2 regions of the Streptomyces sp. NPDC046712 genome follow, and region 1 is predicted to be linked to the other one. Evidence: riboswitches for the same ligand, from Rfam matches in the RefSeq annotation. Region 1 holds a riboswitch; the other holds the start of a gene.
The links. Region 1 has a riboswitch for ZMP and ZTP ahead of glyA (serine hydroxymethyltransferase). Riboswitches for the same ligand answer to the same signal wherever they lie in the genome.

Region 1 (8,968 bases):
CGTCGGTCTTGATGTGGCTGACGACGGGGACGGGCTCGGGCCAGGCCGCCTCGGGGGCGGCGTGCGCGGGTCCACCGAACGCGCCGAGCAGCGCGAGCGGGACGAGGGCGGCGAGTGCGCCACGCAGGGCGCGGCGCAGACGGGGTCTCGGCATGGCCGCATCATTGGCCTAGACCAACTGCCGTGTCAATGCCCCGAGTTGCCGCCACCGCCGCCCTCTCGAGCGGACCCGCTCAGTCCGAGAGCACCGCCCGCAGCTGCTCCAGGCCCCAGTCCAGATCCTCCTTGCCGATCACCAGCGGCGGCGCGATCCGGATCGTCGAACCGTGCGTGTCCTTCACCAGCACACCCCGCTCCATCAGCTTCTCCGAGATCTCCCGGCCCGTGCCCCGGGACGGCACGATGTCCACCCCGGCCCACAGCCCGCGCCCACGCACCGCCTCGACGGCCCCCGCGCCCACCAGCAGCCGCAGCTCGGCATGGAGATGCTCGCCCAGCTCGGTGGCCCGCTGCTGGTACTCCCCGGTCCGCAGCATCGCGATCACCTCGAGCGCCACCGCACACGCCAGCGGATTCCCGCCGAACGTCGACCCGTGCTCACCCGGCCGGAACACACCGAGCACATCGCGGTCCGCGACCACCGCCGAGACCGGGACGACACCGCCGCCCAGCGCCTTGCCCAGGATGTACATGTCCGGCACCACGCCCTCGTGCTCGCAGGCGAACGTCCGCCCGGTCCGGCCGAGGCCCGACTGGATCTCGTCCGCCATGAACAGCACGTTCCGCTCCCGGGTCAACTCCCGCACCCCGCGCAGATATCCGGCGGGCGGCACCAGGACCCCCGCCTCACCCTGGATCGGCTCAAGGAGCACCGCCACGGTGTGCGCGGTAACCGCGCGCTCCATCGCCGTCAGATCCCCGTACGGGACGATCTCGAACCCCGGCGTGTACGGGCCGTAGTGGTCGCGCGCCTCGTGGTCCGTGGAGAAGCTGACGATCGTCGTCGTCCGGCCGTGGAAGTTGTTCGCCGCGACCACGATCTTCGCGTGGCCGTCCGGCACGCCCTTGACCTCGTACCCCCACTTCCGCGCGGTCTTCACGGCCGTCTCGACCGCCTCCGCGCCCGTGTTCATCGGCAGGACCATCTCCTTGCCGCACAGCTCCGCGAGCTGCGTACAGAACTCCGCGAACCGGTCGTGGTGGAACGCTCTCGACGTGAGCGTCACCCGCTCCAGCTGCGCCCGCGCGGCATCGATCAGCCGCCGGTTGCCGTGCCCGAAGTTGAGCGCCGAGTACCCGGCGAGCATGTCGAGGTAGCGGCGGCCCTCGACATCGGTCATCCATGCCCCGTCCGCCGAGGCGACGACGACGGGCAGGGGGTGGTAGTTGTGAGCGCTGTGCGCCTCCGCGGAAGCGATCGCGTCTTGCGTCCTCGACACGGGATCTCCGTTCGTCCTGCGGCCAGGGGCGGGTGTGGCCCCTTTTTCTATCGTCGCTCGGATGCCGGATGAAGAAACCTGGGTGACGGCGCGCCCGCTAGGCTTGAAACACGCGCGGCGACTGGCGTACGGGGAAGCGACCCCGGGGGAGCCGCGCGCGGCAGACCACACGAGGTGCCGCCCGCCTGGGCACCACCGGACCCCGTCCCGAGTGGTGCCGCGAACCTCGCAGTACCCCGGGAACCGACGACATGCCCGGAGGAACGCCATGAACGACACCCCGCACGCTGCCGATCTTCCCTCCCACCACCCGGCCCTTGCCGCCACCGACCCCGAACTCGCCGCGCTCGTCGGTGCCGAGGAGCGGCTGCAGGCCGAGACCCTGCGGCTGATCCCCAGCGAGAACTACGTCTCCCAGGCCGTGCTCGAAGCCTCCAGTACCGTCCTGCAGAACAAGTACAGCGAGGGCTACCCCGGCCGCCGCTACTACGAGGGCCAGCAGAACATCGACCAGGTCGAGACCCTCGCCATCGAGCGGGCCAAGGCCCTCTTCGGCGTCGACCACGCCAATGTGCAGCCCTACTCCGGCTCCCCGGCCAATCTCGCTATCTACCTCGCCTTCGCGGAGCCCGGCGACACCGTGATGGGCATGGCGCTGCCGATGGGCGGGCACCTCACCCACGGCTGGGGCGTCTCCGCGACCGGCAAGTGGTTCCGCGGCGTGCAGTACGGCGTACGCCAGGACAACGGGCTCATCGACTTCGACCAGGTCCGCGACCTCGCGCTCAAGGAGCGGCCCAAGGTGATCTTCTGCGGCGGCACCGCCCTGCCCCGCACGATCGACTTCGCCGCCTTCGGCGAGATCGCCCGCGAGTCCGGGGCCGTGCTCGTCGCCGACGTCGCCCACATCGCCGGCCTGATCGCGGGCGGCGCCCACCCCTCCCCGGTCCCGCACGTCGACGTCATCTCGACCACCACCCACAAGACCCTGCGCGGCCCGCGCGGCGCCATGCTGATGTCCCGCGAGGAGCACGCCAAGGCCCTCGACAAGGCCGTCTTCCCCGGCCTCCAGGGCGGCCCGCACAACCAGACCACCGCCGCCATCGCCGTCGCCCTGCGCGAGGCTGCCCAGCCCTCCTTCCGTGACTACGCCCACGCGGTCGTCGCCAACGCCAAGGCCCTCGCCGAGGCACTGCTCGCCCGTGGCTTCGACCTGGTCTCCGGCGGCACCGACAACCACCTGATCCTGATGGACCTCACCCCCAAGGAGGTCCCGGGCAAGGTCGCCGCCAAGGCCCTCGACCGAGCCGGGATCGTCGTCAACTACAACACCGTCCCCTACGACCCCCGGAAGCCCTTCGACCCCTCCGGCGTCCGCATCGGCACCCCCTCCCTCACCTCCCGCGGTCTCGGCACGGAGCACATGGCACAGGTCGCCGACTGGATCGACCGTGGCGTCGCGGCGGCGGGCTCGGGCGACGAGGACGCGCTCCGGACGATCCGCGCCGAGGTCGCGGACCTGATGGCGGCCTTCCCGGCACCGGGACTCCCGGTCTGATCCGGCCGACGGGCGCTCAGCCCGCCGACCCGGCTATCCGGCGGGCCTCCGTCAGGGACGGCTCGCCCTCCAGCCGCAGGGTCAGGGCTCCCGCGTTCCTCGTCCAGAGGAGCGTGGGGCCCGCCGTGCGTATGGAGTGGGTCCACTCCTCCCCGCTCGCGTCCGTCATCGGGAAGCGCAGCAGATGCGGCTCGGCGAACCAGTAGCCCTGGTCCCCGTCCGGCATGTCGACCCACTCGGGATGCGTCTGGACCTGCTTGCCGAAGCCCATGTCGAGCCGCGCCGGGAACTCGTCCAGCCGGACCGTCCGACCACCGTCCCCGCGCCAGCACAGGCTGACCACCGCCCGCCCCCGCTCGGCCGAGCCGGTCACCGAGACCGCGTCCGGCGTGCGGAGCGCGCTCGGTGTCAGCGGCGTGAAGCCGGCCCTCCGAGCTGCCTCCTCCAGCGGCACCGGGTCGGGGCACCCCGGCACCGCCGCGCCCGGAGCGGGGTGCGCCCCGGGGTCGTACCGCACCTCCACCCCACCGAAGCCGAACCAGTCCGCCACCGTCGCCCGGACCGGCGGCGTCAGCACCAGGACCACCAGGACCCCGGAGAGCGCCGCGATCAGCGCCTTCCACCGCCCGCGCAGCCACGCGAACGGCAGCCACGCCCGTCGCGCCCACGCGAACCGCCGCCGCGGGACCGGCGTCGGCACCTGCTCCGTCAGAAGCTGAGCGAGCACCCGCTCGGCCATGGTCTCCCCGTCCACGTCCGGCACCCTCAGATGCCGTCCGAGGTCCCGCAGCTCATCCGAGAGCCCGTCGTCCGTCATGCTCGTCACCTCCCTCCAATGCCAGCCCGAGCTTCTTCAGCGCCCTGCTCAGCCGGGACTTCACCGTCCCTCGCGGCCAGCCGAGCGCCTCGGCCGTCTCCGTCTCGTCCAGCTCCAGCAGATACCGGTGGATCACCACCTGCCGGTGGTCCTCGCTCAACCCGTCCAGCGCCGCGAGCAGCCGTCGCCGCCGCTCGTCCTCCTCCACCGCCACCGCCGGGTCGGCCCCGTCCGGTATCAGCGGCTCGCCCGCCAGCAGCTCCGCCTCCCGCCCCGCGACGGCCCGCTGCCGCCCCGCCGAGCGCACTGTGTTCCTCGTCTCATTGACCACGATCCGCAGCAGCCACGGCCGGAACGCGGCCCCCTCCTTGAACCGCCCCAGCGACCGGTACGCCTTGAAGAAGGCCTGCTGCACCACGTCCTCGGCCTCCGCGCCGGCCCCGCACGCCACCGCCGCCCGCAGCGCGACCGCCGTGTGCGCGCGGACCAGCGCCGCGTACGCCTCCGCCTCCCCGGCGCGTACCCGTGCGATCACCGCGGCCTCATCGATCGCGATCAGGCCCCCCTCCCGCGTCCTCACACCTTTGATACACCGGTAGTCGGGGATCGGTTCCCACACCTGAGAGAATGATGGGCATGGCCTCTGACAGTCCCCGTGTGCTCTCCGGAATCCAGCCCACCGCAGGCTCGTTCCACCTCGGCAACTACCTTGGCGCCGTCCGCCAGTGGGTCGCCCTGCAGGAGACTCACGACGCCTTCTACATGGTCGTCGACCTGCACGCGATCACGGTTCCGCAGGACCCCGCGGAGCTGCGCGCCAACACCCGGCTCGCCGCCGCCCAGCTGCTCGCCGCCGGTCTCGATCCGGAACGCTGCACGCTCTTCGTCCAGAGCCACGTTCCCGAGCACGCGCAGCTCGGCTGGGTCATGAACTGCCTCACCGGCTTCGGCGAGGCCTCCCGCATGACCCAGTTCAAGGACAAGTCCGCCAAGCAGGGTGCCGAACGGGCCACCGTCGGTCTCTTCACGTACCCGATCCTGCAGGTCGCGGACATCCTGCTGTACCAGGCCAACGAGGTCCCGGTCGGCGAGGACCAGCGCCAGCACATCGAGCTGACCCGCGACCTCGCCGAGCGGTTCAACAGCCGCTTCGGCGAGACGTTCACGATCCCGGCGCCGTACATCCTCAAGGAGACGGCCAAGATCTACGACCTGCAGGACCCGACGATCAAGATGAGCAAGTCGGCGTCCACGCCCAAGGGCCTGATCAACCTCCTCGACGAGCCCAAGACCACCGCGAAGAAGGTCAAGAGCGCCGTCACCGACACCGACACGGTGATCCGTTTCGACCCGGAGAACAAGGCCGGCGTCTCCAACCTGCTCACCATCCTGTCCACGCTCACCGGGACGAGCATCCCCGACCTGGAGAAGAGCTACGAGGGCAAGATGTACGGCGCGCTGAAGACCGACCTGGCCGAGGTCATGGTGGACTTCGTCACGCCGTTCCGGGCCCGCACGCAGGAATACCTGGACGACCCGGAGACGCTGGACTCCATCCTGGCCAAGGGCGCGGAGAAGGCCCGCGCGGTCGCCGCGGAGACCCTGGCACAGACGTACGAGCGGGTGGGTTTCCTGCCCGCGAAGCACTGACCGGGACCCGAGACCGAGGACTCTGGCACTAAGGGCGGTGCAGGCCGCACACTGGCGGCTGCACCACCCACCATCCCGAAGAGACGACGACGGAGGAGAACGACGTGGGGACCGTAACGCTCGGCGTTTCGATCGCGGTCCCGGAGCCCTACGGCAGCCTGCTCCAGGAGCGGCGCGCGGGCTTCGGGGATCCCGCCGCGCACGGCATCCCCACGCACGTCACCCTCGTCCCGCCGACGGAGGTCGACCGGGAGCGGCTGCCCGCGATCCAGGCGCATCTCGCCGAGGTCGCGGCCGGCGTCCGCTCCTTCCCGGTCCGGCTGAGCGGCACCGGAACGTTCCGCCCGCTGTCACCGGTCGTGTACGTCCGGCTCGCCGAGGGCGTCTCCGCCTGCTCCTGGCTCCAGGAGCGGGTGCGGGACGAGTCCGGGCCGCTCGTGCGCGAGCTGCAGTTCCCGTACCACCCGCACGTCACGGTGGCGCACGGCATTTCCGAGGAGGCGATGGACCGGGCGTACGAGGAGCTGGGCGACTTCGAGGCGGCCTGGACCTGCTCGTCCTTCGCGCTGTACGAGCAGGGGCCGGACGGGGTCTGGCGCAAGCTGCACACGTACGAGTTCGGCGGCCGCACGGTCTCCGCGGTCCCGGCCCAGGGCACCCCGGTCGACACGCCGACCCCGACCGCCGGCTGATCGCCCCGGCGAGGGCCCGCACCCCGGCCGCCGGCCGATCGTCTCCACGACGCCCCCTCGACGCCGCACGACGTCCCACGACGCCCCCTCGACGTCCCCACGAGGCTCCACGACGCCCTCTCGGCATCCCCCTCGGGAATCACACCGGCAGGCGCCGGAACACCGCCCTCGGCACGTGCCGGAGCGCCGACATCACCATCCGCAGCGCCCCCGGCACCCACACCGTCTCCGAGCGGCGCCGCAGCCCCAGCTCGATCGCCCTGGCCACATCCTCCGGCGTGGTCGCCAGCGGGGCCTCCTCGAGACCGGCCGTCATCCGCGACCGTACGAACCCGGGCCGCACGACCATCACCTGCACCCCCGTCCCGTGCAGCGCGTCCCCGAGCCCCTGTGCGAACGCGTCGAGACCGGCCTTGGACGAGCCGTAGATGAAGTTGGCGCGGCGGGCGCGCTCCCCGGCCACGGAGGAGAGCACCACCAGCGAGCCGTGCCCCTGCGCCTGCAGCGCCGCCGCGCAGACGAGCCCGGCGGAGACCGCCCCCGTGTAGTTGGTCTGGGCGACCCGGACGGCGGCGAGCGGATCGGCCTCGTCGTGCGCCTGGTCGCCGAGGATCCCGAAGGCGAGCAGCACCATGTCGATGTCGCCCTCGGTGAAGATCTTGCCGAGACGCTCCGCGTGCGACTCGGGGTCGAGCGCGTCGAAGGGGACGGTGTGCACCTCCGCTCCCAGCACCCGCAGCGAGTCGGCGGCGGCCGTCAGGGCGGGGGAGGGGCGCCCGGCCAGCCAGACCGTACGGGTGCGGCGGGCGATCAGCCGGCGGGCGGTGGCGAGCCCGATCTCGGAGGTGCCGCCGAGGAGCAGCAGGGACTGCGGGGTGCCGAAGGCGTCCTTCATGACGATCAAACTCCTCAGAGAGCAATCAGACGGCGAGACGACGGGAGAGGTCGGAGGTGAAGACGGACCGCGGGTCGAGCACGGCGCGCAGCGCCTGGAAGTCGGCGAGCCGCGGATACATGGCGTGCAGCAGTTCGGGCCGCAGCCGGGAGTCCTTCGCGAGGTAGACCCGGCCGCCCGCGCCCGCCACCTCCTCGTCCAGCTCGTCGAGGAACACGCCGAGTCCGGAGATGCCGGCCGGGATGTCGAGCGCGAGCGTCCAGCCGGGCACGGGGAAGGAGAGCCAGCCCGGGTCGGAGTCGCCGAAGCGCTTCAGTACGGCGAGGAACGACGGGCAGCCGCGCCGCGCGATCCGCTTCACGATCCGGCGCAGGGTCTCCTCCTGCCCGTACCCGACGACGAACTGGTACTGCACGAAGCCGCCGCGTCCGTAGATCCGGTTCCAGTGCGGGACGCCGTCCAGGGGGTGGAAGAAGGCGGAGATCCGCTGGAGTTCGCCGGTCCGGCTGCGGGGCGCCCTGCGGTACCAGACCTCGTTGAACAGGCCGACCGTGGTCCGGCCGAGCAGTCCTTCGGGGACGAGCGCGGGCGCGGCCGGGAGCCGCCCGGGGCGGAAGGCGAGGGGCGCGCGGCGGGCGCGGCGGTTCCGGAGGGGGATCGCGTCGTACGGGGCGTGGTCGCCGCGGGTGAGTACGGACCGGCCGGTGGCGGCGCCGCGGGCGAGCAGGTCGATCCAGGCGACCGAGTAGCGGTAGCGGTGGTCGGTGGCGGTGAGCCGGGCCATCAGGTCGTCGAGGTCCGTGGCGCGTTCGGTGTCGACGGCCATCAGCGAGGTCTCGACGGGCAGGAGCCGGAGGGTCGCGGAGAGGATCACACCGGTCAGGCCCATGCCGCCCGCGGTGGCGTCGAAGAGATCGGTGCCGGGGGTGACCGTACGGATCTCCCCGTCGGCGGTGAGGAGTTCGAGGGAGGTCACATGGCGGGTGAAGGAGCCGGAGACATGGTGGTTCTTGCCGTGGATGTCGGCGCCGATCGCGCCGCCGACCGTGACGTAGCGGGTCCCGGGCGTGACGGGGACGAACCAGCCGAGCGGAAGCAGAACCTCCATCAGCCGGTGCAGACTGACGCCCGCGTCGCAGACGACGACGCCCGCGGTGACGTCGATCGTGCGGACGCGGTCGAGGCCGGTCATGTCGAGGACGGAGCCGCCGGCGTTCTGGGCGGCGTCGCCGTAGGCGCGGCCGAGGCCGCGGGCGATGGAACCGCGGGCACCGCACGCGCGGACCGCTTCGGACGCCTCCTCGTAGGTACGGGGGCGGTGCACGCGCGCGAGGGTGGGTGCGGTGCGGCCCCAGCCGGTGAGGGGTTCGCTGGGGATGTCGGTCTCGGCAGCCATGGACGCGACCGTATCGCCCGGCATGTGGTGTATGCCTGCTTTGCCCTACGGTTCGTCGAAATGGGTGATTAAACGAGTGTCAGGAAAGATTGCCGTGCGGTCGCCGACCCACCGGGTCAGAGTCACCCCTGGTTGACCGAGAACCGGGGAGGCGGAGCCGATGCGATACGGGGACTGGGCCGGGGCGGAGCGAAGGCTCCTCGCCGCCCTGCGCCGCTGCGGGCGGCGCGCACCGGTGGCGACGGCCGCCCGCGCACTGTCCTTCACCGGTGAACACGGCGCGCTGTGGCTCGCGGCCGGAGTCACCGGCGCGGCGGTGGACCCGGAGCGGCGGACCGGCTGGCTGCGGGGCACGGCGCTGATCGCCGCGGCGCACCTGGCGAGCATGGGCGTGAAACGGGTGGTGCGGCGGCCGAGGCCGGGGACGGCGGAGTACGAGCCCCTGGTCCGCACGGCGGGCCGGCACTCCTTCCCCAGCTCCCATGCGACCTCCGCGGCGGCCGCGGTCGTCGTCTTCGGGG
Region 2 (8,968 bases), on a different contig from region 1:
CACCGGCACGACCGAGGCCGACGGCCGACGGGTCGAGGTCCAGGCGACCGGCTGGCTGGAGCAGCTGCGTACCCGCCTCGCCGACCCGGAGGGCGGGCCGCAGGAGGTCGCCCAGCCCGCCGCGCTCGCCGCGACGCTCCGCGACTACCAGCTGCGCGGCCTCAACTGGCTGCACCGGATGACCTCTCTCGGCCTCGGCGGCTGTCTCGCCGACGACATGGGCCTGGGCAAGACGATCACGCTCATCGCGCTCCATCTGCACCGGCAGACCGAGCCCTCCGCTGCGGGTCCCACCCTCGTCGTGTGCCCGACCTCGCTCATGGGCAACTGGCAGCGCGAGATCGAGAAGTTCGCGCCCGGCACGCCCGTGCGACGCTTCCACGGACCCGCCCGAAGCCTGGAGGGCCTGGCCGACGGCGAGTTCGTCCTCACCACGTACGGCACCATGCGGCTCGACACCGAGCAGCTGTCCGGACAGCCGTGGGGCATGGTCGTCGCGGACGAGGCCCAGCACGTCAAGAACCCGTACTCGGCCACCGCCAAGCAGCTGCGCACCATCGGGGCCAAGGCGCGCGTCGCCCTGTCCGGCACTCCTGTCGAGAACAACCTCTCCGAGTTGTGGGCGATCCTCGACTGGACGACGCCCGGCCTCCTCGGCCGGCTCGGCACCTTCCGCTCACGCTATGCCTCGGCCGTCGAGGGCGGTGAGGACCCGGCCGCCGCCGAACGGCTCGCCGCGCTGGTCCGCCCGTTCCTGCTGCGCCGTCGCAAGTCGGACCCGGGCATCGCGCCCGAACTGCCACCGAAGACCGAGACCGACCGGGCCGTCTCCCTGACGAAGGAACAGGCGGGGCTCTACGAGGCGGTGGTGCGGGAGACCCTCGCGGCCATCGCCGAGGCCGACGGCATGGAGCGGCGCGGCCTGGTGGTGAAGCTGCTGACCGGGCTCAAACAGATCTGCAACCACCCCGCCCAGTATCTGAAGGAGGACCGGCCGCGCATCGACGGCCGTTCGGGCAAGCTGGAGCTGCTCGACGAGCTCCTCGACACGATCCTGGCGGAAGACGCGAGCGTCCTGGTCTTCACCCAGTACGTGCAGATGGCGCGGCTGCTCGAACAGCATCTGGCGGCGCGGGGGGTACGTACGCAGTTCCTGCACGGCGGCACACCCGTCGCCGAGCGCGAGGCGATGGTCGCGCGCTTCCAGGACGGCGAGGTGCCCGTCTTCCTCCTGTCGCTGAAGGCGGCGGGCACCGGGCTCAACCTCACCCGCGCCGGACATGTCGTGCACTACGACCGCTGGTGGAATCCGGCCGTGGAGGCCCAGGCCACCGACCGCGCGTACCGCATCGGCCAGACCCAGCCGGTGCAGGTCCACCGGCTGATCGCCGAGGGCACGATCGAGGACCGGATCGCGGACATGCTGCTGCGCAAGCGGGCGCTGGCCGACTCCGTGCTCGGCTCGGGCGAGGCGGCGCTGACCGAACTGACGGATGCCGAGCTGGCGGACCTGGTCCAGCTGCGAGGGGACGGACGATGAGCGGATACGCAGACGAGGACGAGCGGACCTTCGCGGCGTTTCCGCCGGCCCACGGTTCCGGTTTCGCCCGCACGTGGTGGGGCCGGGCCTGGCTGAAGGCGCTCGAGGACACGGCGCTCGACGGCCGGCAGCTGAAGCAGGGGCGCAAGCACGCCCGTGCGGGAGCGGTGGGCGCGGTCTCGGTGCGACCCGGGCGGATCACGGCGGTCGTACGGGACCGCGACGGATCCTCGTTCCGCAGCGACGTGCTCCTGCAGGAGCTGTCGGAGGACGAGTGGGACCGGCTGCTCGACCTGGCCGTGGAGAGCGCGGGCCACATCGCGGCCCTGCTCGACCACGAGATGCCGCCGCATCTGGTGGAGGACGCGGCGGCGGCCGGGCTCGAACTGCTGCCGGGCATCGGCGATCTGGACCCGGAGTGCGGCTGCGAGGCGTGGGACCACTGCCCGCACACGGCGGCCCTCTGCTACCAGGTGGCGCGGCTGCTCGACGAGGATCCGTTCGTGCTGCTGCTGATGCGGGGGCGCGGCGAGCGTGCGCTCCTGGACGAACTGCAGGAGCGCAGTGCGGCGCGGGCCGCTCCGGCCGCCACGGACTCGGCCGCGGAGGAGACGGCGGCAGAGGGCGTACCGGCCGAGGAGGCGTTCGCCGCGCGGGACATCCTGCCGCCGCTGCCGGCCCCGCCGGTGCTCCCCTCGGCTCCGGGCACACCACCGTCCCTGGACACCGATACGGACCCGGCGCCCGGCCTCGACCCGGCCGCGCTGGAGTTCCTGTCGGCGGACGCGGCAGGGCGGGCGCACCGGATGCTGGCCGAGGCGCTCGCCCAGGGACATGAACGGACTGCGGTGGAACCGCACCTGACGGCCGATCAGGACGCGGTGCGGCTGGCGGCAGGCGATGCCGTCCCGTCGGGGATCGCGGCCCGGCTCGCCACCGGGTCCGGGCGGCGGCGCGCGGAGCTGGACCTGGCCACGCGCGCGTGGCGGTTCGGTGGCGCGGCCGCCCTGTCCGTACTGGAGGAGGAGTGGACTCCGGGCCCCGAGGCGCTGGCACGGGCGAAGACGCTGCTCGCGGACGCCTGGGAGGACGCCGACCGTCCGGTGCTGCGTCCGGCGGGGTCGGCGCGCTGGACGGTGGTCGGCGCGGAGGCGCAGCTGCGGCTCGGCGAGGACGGCCGCTGGTGGCCCTACCGCAAGGAGCGCGGTCAGTGGGTCCCGGCCGGCCCCGCGGACCAGGATCCGGCTGCCGCGCTCGCGGGGCTGTCGGCGGGGGACGGCTGATCCGTCAGTGGAGCGGCGCGGTGAGTTTGCGGGCCGCGCCGCCCGCGGCGGCGTTCGGGGTGTGGGCGGCGAGGCTGCAGGCCACGGTGTCGGAGCCGAGGAGGTAGCCGCTGCGGTACGGGTACTGGACGAAGGTGGTCCAGCGCGTGCCGTGCGGCTGCTCCGCTGCCTTGCGGCGCAGCGGCTCGCGGCAGAGCGCCGCGGCCCCGTCGCGGATGTCCCGGTCGGTGCGGTGGTCGCCGGTCAGCCGGACCGTGGCGACGAGTTGAGCGTCGTGCGGCCGGTCGCAGCCGCGCCGCACGACGTTGCCCGGTGCCTTCCGGTCGATGTCGAAGCACTCCCCCGGCCCGAGCCGCTGGTAGGGGACGACCGCGGCGGGATCGGGCAAGGTGGAATCCGGCGATGTGAGCTCGGGCGATGTGGGCTCGGGCGAGGGCCGGTGCGGGGCGGCCCCGCCCTGAGGTGCGAGCTGTCGGCTCGCGGCCTGGGCGGTCCGCGTGGACCCCAGGTCCGCCGGACCCGCCGGGTTCGCCGAGAACCGGCCGACGCCCCCGCCTCCGTGGAAGCTCACGGCCACGAGACCCGCCACCACGAGAAGGACGGGCACGACGAAGCGCCGCATCGACGTCAACAGGCGGTCTGAGAACGGGGACATGATGACCAGATTCACTCACAGACCGTCAGATTCCCTGTCCTGGCGAGAAGTTGCAGCACACCTCGCACAGAACTGTGACAAATTCGGTTCACCCACGGCTCGTACGAGACACCACTCGCGTGCTAGAGGCCGAGCTGGCGCTCCGCCCCTTCGACGGTCTGCGCGAGGAGCACGGCGATGGTCATCGGGCCCACGCCACCGGGTACGGGCGTGATCAGCGACGCCCGCTCGGCGGCGGTCTCGAAGTCGACGTCGCCGATGTTGCCGGGGTTGTAGCCCGCGTCGATCACGACCGCGCCGAGCTTGATGTCGGCTCCCTTGATGAAGCGGGGCCTGCCTACGGCGGCCACGAGGATGTCGGCCTCGGCCACGATGGAGGAGAGCTCGGTGGTGCGCGAGTGGCAGTACGTGACGGTGGCGTCGCGACCGAGAAGCAGCAGGCCGGCCGGCTTGCCCAGGATCGCGGAGCGGCCGACGACGACGGCCCGCTTGCCGCTCAGCTCGACGTCGTACGCGTCGAGCAGGCGCATGATGCCGCCTGGCGTGCAGGAGACGAAGCCGGGAAGGCCGAAGCCCATGGCGGCGAAGGAGGCCATGGTGACACCGTCGACGTCCTTCTCCGGGGCGATCGCCTCGAAGGCGGCGCGCTCGTCGATGTGCGGTCCGACCGGGTGCTGGAGCAGGATGCCGTGGACCTCGGGGTCCTCGGAGAGCGCGGTGATCGCGGCGACGAGTTCCTCGGTCGTCGTCGAGGCGGGCAGCTCGACGTGCTTGGAACGGATTCCGGCCTTCGCGCAGCGGTTCTGCTTCATCTTCACGTACGTGACGGAGGCCGGGTCCGCGCCGACGAGCACCGTGGCGAGACAGGGCGTGACGCCGGTGCGGCGGGTGATCTCGGCGGCGCGGGCGGCGGTCTCCTCGACCGTGCGGCGGGCGAGCGCGGTGCCGTCCATGAGGGAAGCGGTGCTGGTGGACATGGGCCACTCCTGGGCGTCGTGAATGACAGGTGATCGCCCAGGCGCACGGCAGGGACGGGTCCGCGCGGGTGCCCGGAGTCCGTCGGGCCGCTCCCCGGTGGTGATCCACCTCAAGCGCCAGTCACGGCCCGGGCCACACTCTACGTGAGGGCCTGAGGGCGGTGTCCGGACAGGGTGCATATGCCGCGGTGTCCGGACGCTTGTGGGCGGCCTCCGCGCGCACGACGATGACCACGAACGGAACGGTGGACCTCGATGTGGAGGCCGAGTTGAGCGATGCGTGGGTGGCTGCGGAACCGGACGCCGGGGCGCTGCGGCGGGCGCACGAGGCCTTCACCAGCGGAGGCCGGGTGCAGCTCCCTCCGGTACGGCCGTTGGTCGCCGACTCCTGGCGGCGCTCGGCGCGGGCCCGGGTGAGCCCGGACGGCGCGGCCTGTGTGGAGCTGGCCGACGAGGAGCTCGCCGGGCACCGTGAGGAGCATCCGCTCTCCGCCGCTATGCCGGTGATCCGGGAGCTGATGGGCGCGTACGCGACGGACGGCGAACATCTGCTCGCCGTCTGCGACGCGGCCGGGCGGATGCTGTGGGTGGAGGGCCATCCGGGGACGCTGCGACGGGCCCGCGCGATGAACTTCGTCGCCGGGGCCCGCTGGTCGGAGTCGGTGGCGGGGACGAACGCGCCGGGGACCGCGATCGCCGTGGACCGGCCCGTGCAGGTCTTCAGCGCCGAGCACTTCCAGCGGCCGGTGCAGGCGTGGACCTGTGCCGCCGCTCCCGTGCACGATCCGCACACCGGACGGCTGCTCGGCGCGGTCGACATCACAGGCGGGGACCGGCTCGCCCATCCGCACAGCCTGGCGTTCGTGCAGGCGGTGGCGCGGGCGGCCGAGTCCCAGCTGGCCCTGCTCGCGCCCGCGCCGGCCGCGGACCGTGTGCGGCTCACCGCGCTGGGCCGGGACGAGTCGCTGCTGAGCGTGGCCGGGCGCCGGCTGCGGCTGAGCCGACGGCACAGCGAGATCCTGGTCGTCCTCGCCCATCGCCCGGACGGGGTGGGCGGCGACGAACTCCTGACGCTCCTGTACGAGGACGAGTCGGTCACCCCGGTCACGCTGCGGGCCGAGCTGTCCCGGCTGCGCGGGCTGCTCGGCGCGGAGCTGTTGCGCTCGCGCCCGTACCGGCTCGACGCGGTGGTGGACGCGGACTTCGGCACGGTGGACCGGAAGCTCGGCTCGGGCGCGCTGTCGGCGGCGCTCGGCGCGTACGCGGGTCCGCTCCTGCCCGGCTCCCGCGCGCCGGGGGTCGTACGGCTGCGCGAGCGGCTCGCCGACCGGCTGCGGGCGGCGCTGGTGGACCGGGGCGATCCGGGGCTGCTGGCCGACTGGACGTACAGCGCGTGGGGCGAGGACGACGTGGAGATGTGGCGGGCGCTGTCGGAGGTGGTGCCGGCTTCCGGGCGGGCCCCTGTGCTGGCCAGGTTGCGGGCCCTGGACGCGGAACTGTCGGCGGGCGCAACGGCGTTGCAACGTCGGTCCGGGCACTCTCGGCGGTAGCGCCGGCCAGGGACGGCCGGCGCGGTCCGAGGGAGGCCATGTCCATGACCCGTTACGCCGCACCCGGTACCGAGGGCGCGATCATGTCGTACCAGGCCCGCTACGACCACTGGATCGGCGGTGAGTACGTCGCCCCGGCCCGGGGGCAGTACTTCGAGAACCCCAGCCCGGTCGACGGCCGCCCCTTCACCGAGGTCGCCCGCGGCACGGCCGAGGACGTGGAGCGCGCGCTGGACGCGGCGCACGCGGCGGCCCCGGCGTGGGGCCGTACGGCGCCCACCGAGCGGTCGAACGTCCTGCTCCGGATCGCCGCCCGGATGGAAGAGCATCTGGAGGAGCTGGCGGTCGCGGAGAGCTGGGAGAACGGCAAGCCGGTCCGCGAGACCCTGGCCGCCGACATCCCGCTCGCGATCGACCACTTCCGCTACTTCGCGGGGGCGCTGCGCGGCCAGGAGGGCACGCTGAGCGAGATCGACGACGACACTGTCGCCTACCACTTCCACGAGCCGCTGGGCGTGGTCGCGCAGATCATCCCGTGGAACTTCCCGATCCTGATGGCGGTCTGGAAGCTGGCCCCGGCGTTGGCCGCCGGTAACGCGGTGGTTCTCAAGCCGGCCGAACAGACCCCGGCGTCCGTGCACTTCTGGATGAGCCTGATCGCGGACCTGCTGCCGCCGGGCGTGGTGAACATCGTGAACGGTTTCGGGGCCGAGGCGGGCAAACCCCTGGCCTCCTCCCCCCGGGTCGCGAAGATCGCCTTCACGGGCGAGACGACGACGGGCCGGCTGATCATGCAGTACGCCTCGGAGAACATCAAGCCGGTCACCCTGGAGCTGGGTGGCAAGTCGCCGAACATCTTCTTCGACGACGTGTGGGCGGCGGACGACGACTTCCGCGACAAGGCGCTCGAGGGCTTCACGATGTTCGCCCTCAACCAGGGCGAGGTCTGCACCTGCCCGTCGCGCGCCCTGATCCAGCGGGGCCACTACAGCGAGTTCCTGGAGGCGGCGGTCGCCCGCACGGAGAAGATCGTCCCGGGCCACCCCTTGGACACGGCCACGATGATCGGCGCCCAGGCGTCCAACGACCAGCTGCAGAAGATCCTTTCGTATCTGGACATCGGCCAGCAGGAGGGCGCGAAGATCCTGACGGGCGGTCAGCGGATCGAGTACGACGGGGAGCTGGCCGGCGGCTACTACGTCCAGCCGACGATCTTCGAGGGGGACAACCGCATGCGGATCTTCCAGGAGGAGATCTTCGGCCCGGTCGTCGCGGTCACTTCCTTCACCGACTTCGACGACGCGATCCGCACGGCGAACGACACCCTGTACGGCCTCGGCGCGGGCGTCTGGACCCGCGACGGCAGCACGGCCTACCGCGCGGGCCGCGCGATCCAGGCGGGCCGCGTCTGGACGAACTGCTACCACGCCTATCCGGCGCACGCGGCCTTCGGCGGCTACAAGCAGTCGGGCATCGGCCGCGAGACCCACAAGATGATGCTGGACCACTACCAGCAGACGAAGAACTTGCTCATCTCTTATTCAACGAAGAGTCTCGGCCTCTTCTAGGGAGAGCGACCACGTCACCTGACGTGGACAGGAGTGACGTCAGATACGCCCTCTGGATAGGCGAGGAGCGATCGAGGTCGGCAGACTCTCAGGTTCGATCTCTACCTCGCACCGCGCCCCATTATCAAGATCCGGGCCATACACGGGCCAGCCAGCTCGGCCTGGAGATCTCGCACCATGGAGGCCGGCGAGGCGCGCAGGACCCGAGCGACCTACGGCCGCGTCGCCGCTGTCATGCGCGCCGAAGTCTCTGTGAGAGAGACGGTGAACGGATGGCGTGGCGTTGTCAGCACCTCGTGCGTCGGTCCCTGTTCGACCAGTTCTCCGGCGTTCAGTACGGCGATTCGGTTGGCCAGGGCCGCGATGTCGAGGTCGTGGGTGATCAGCACGAGGGTCAGGTCCGGGCGGTCGTGCTGAAGTCCCGCGAGCAGGTTCAGCAGGGCGCGCCGGGTCACCGTGTCGAGGCCGGAGGTGATCTCGTCGCAGATCAGCACGCGCGGCAGGGCCAGCAGGGCCCGTGCCAGCGCGGCGCGTTGGAGCTCGCCGCCGGACAGCTGACCCGGCCGACGCCGCACGAGGCCGTCCGTGAGGCCGAGGGCGGCAAGGGTGGCCAATGCCTCGGCACTGGCCTCGGCCGGGTGAGCACCGCGCAGCCGGACCGCCGTACGTGCCACCTGGTCCAGGACCGGGCGGTGTTCGTCGAAGGCGGCTCGCGCGTCCTGGAAGACGTACTGCACCGCGGCCAGCTGTTCCCGGGTCCGGGCGCGCAGGCTGCGGGGCAGCGGCGTCCCGTCGAGCACGACCTCGCCCTCGTGGTCGCGGTGGAGCCCGGCCAGGCAGCGGGCGAGTGTGGTCTTGCCACTGCCGGAGCGGCCGACGACGGCCAGGCATTCGCCGGTGCCGAGGGTGAGCTTGTCGGTGCGGAGTACCGCGGTCCCCCCGTGCCGGGCAGTGAGGTCGCGGACCTCCAGCACGGCCGCACCCCGTCCAGCCCCCGGTGAGGGTTCGAGGGCCTCGGAATTCGCGAGGAGTTCTCGGGTCCACGGGTGTCGCGGTGCGCGCCACAGCCGCTCGGCCGGTCCCGATTCGACCACCTGGCCGGCACGCATGACCAGGACCTCGTCGGCCAGTGCCCGTACGACGTCCAGGTCGTGGCTGAGCAGCACCACCGCGATGCCTTCTCCGGCGACCTTCGCGAACTGGTCGACGATGCGCTGCTTCGTCAGTACGTCCTGTCCCGTGGTCGGCTCGTCGGCGACCACGACCCTGGCCCCGAGGAGCAACGCCTGGGCGAGGACGACGCGCTGTTGCTGGCCGCCCGACAGCTGATGGGGGTAGCGACGCAGCAGCGCCTCGCCCTCCTCGAGTTGGGCCAGGGAAAGGGCATGCGCCACG

Region 2: linked by a shared signal. The riboswitch ahead of ABZ939_RS19855 (tetrahydrofolate dehydrogenase/cyclohydrolase catalytic domain-containing protein) and the one ahead of glyA (serine hydroxymethyltransferase) in region 1 are both predicted to bind ZMP and ZTP.

Annotation. Positions count from the first base shown of each region.
Region 1 covers NZ_JBEYYW010000047.1:3,078-12,045, forward strand. Annotated here, with positions in the region: gene ABZ939_RS35745 (polysaccharide deacetylase family protein) at 1-154, opposite strand, end outside; gene rocD (ornithine--oxo-acid transaminase) at 234-1,439, opposite strand; ZMP/ZTP riboswitch at 1,547-1,637, shown strand; gene glyA (serine hydroxymethyltransferase) at 1,708-2,997, shown strand; gene ABZ939_RS35760 (hypothetical protein) at 3,014-3,814, opposite strand; gene ABZ939_RS35765 (RNA polymerase sigma factor) at 3,789-4,394, opposite strand; gene trpS (tryptophan--tRNA ligase) at 4,451-5,464, shown strand; gene ABZ939_RS35775 (2'-5' RNA ligase family protein) at 5,569-6,156, shown strand; gene ABZ939_RS35780 (decaprenylphospho-beta-D-erythro-pentofuranosid-2-ulose 2-reductase) at 6,296-7,051, opposite strand; gene ABZ939_RS35785 (FAD-binding oxidoreductase) at 7,077-8,447, opposite strand; partial or broken gene ABZ939_RS35790 (phosphatase PAP2 family protein) at 8,608-8,968, shown strand, end outside.
Region 2 covers NZ_JBEYYW010000014.1:116,146-125,113, reverse strand. Annotated here, with positions in the region: gene ABZ939_RS19870 (DEAD/DEAH box helicase) at 1-1,540, shown strand, start outside; gene ABZ939_RS19865 (SWF or SNF family helicase) at 1,537-2,823, shown strand; gene ABZ939_RS19860 (hypothetical protein) at 2,828-3,478, opposite strand; gene ABZ939_RS19855 (tetrahydrofolate dehydrogenase/cyclohydrolase catalytic domain-containing protein) at 3,601-4,455, opposite strand; ZMP/ZTP riboswitch at 4,484-4,590, opposite strand; gene ABZ939_RS19850 (GAF domain-containing protein) at 4,683-6,005, shown strand; gene ABZ939_RS19845 (aldehyde dehydrogenase family protein) at 6,050-7,573, shown strand; gene ABZ939_RS19840 (ATP-binding cassette domain-containing protein) at 7,786-8,968, opposite strand, start outside.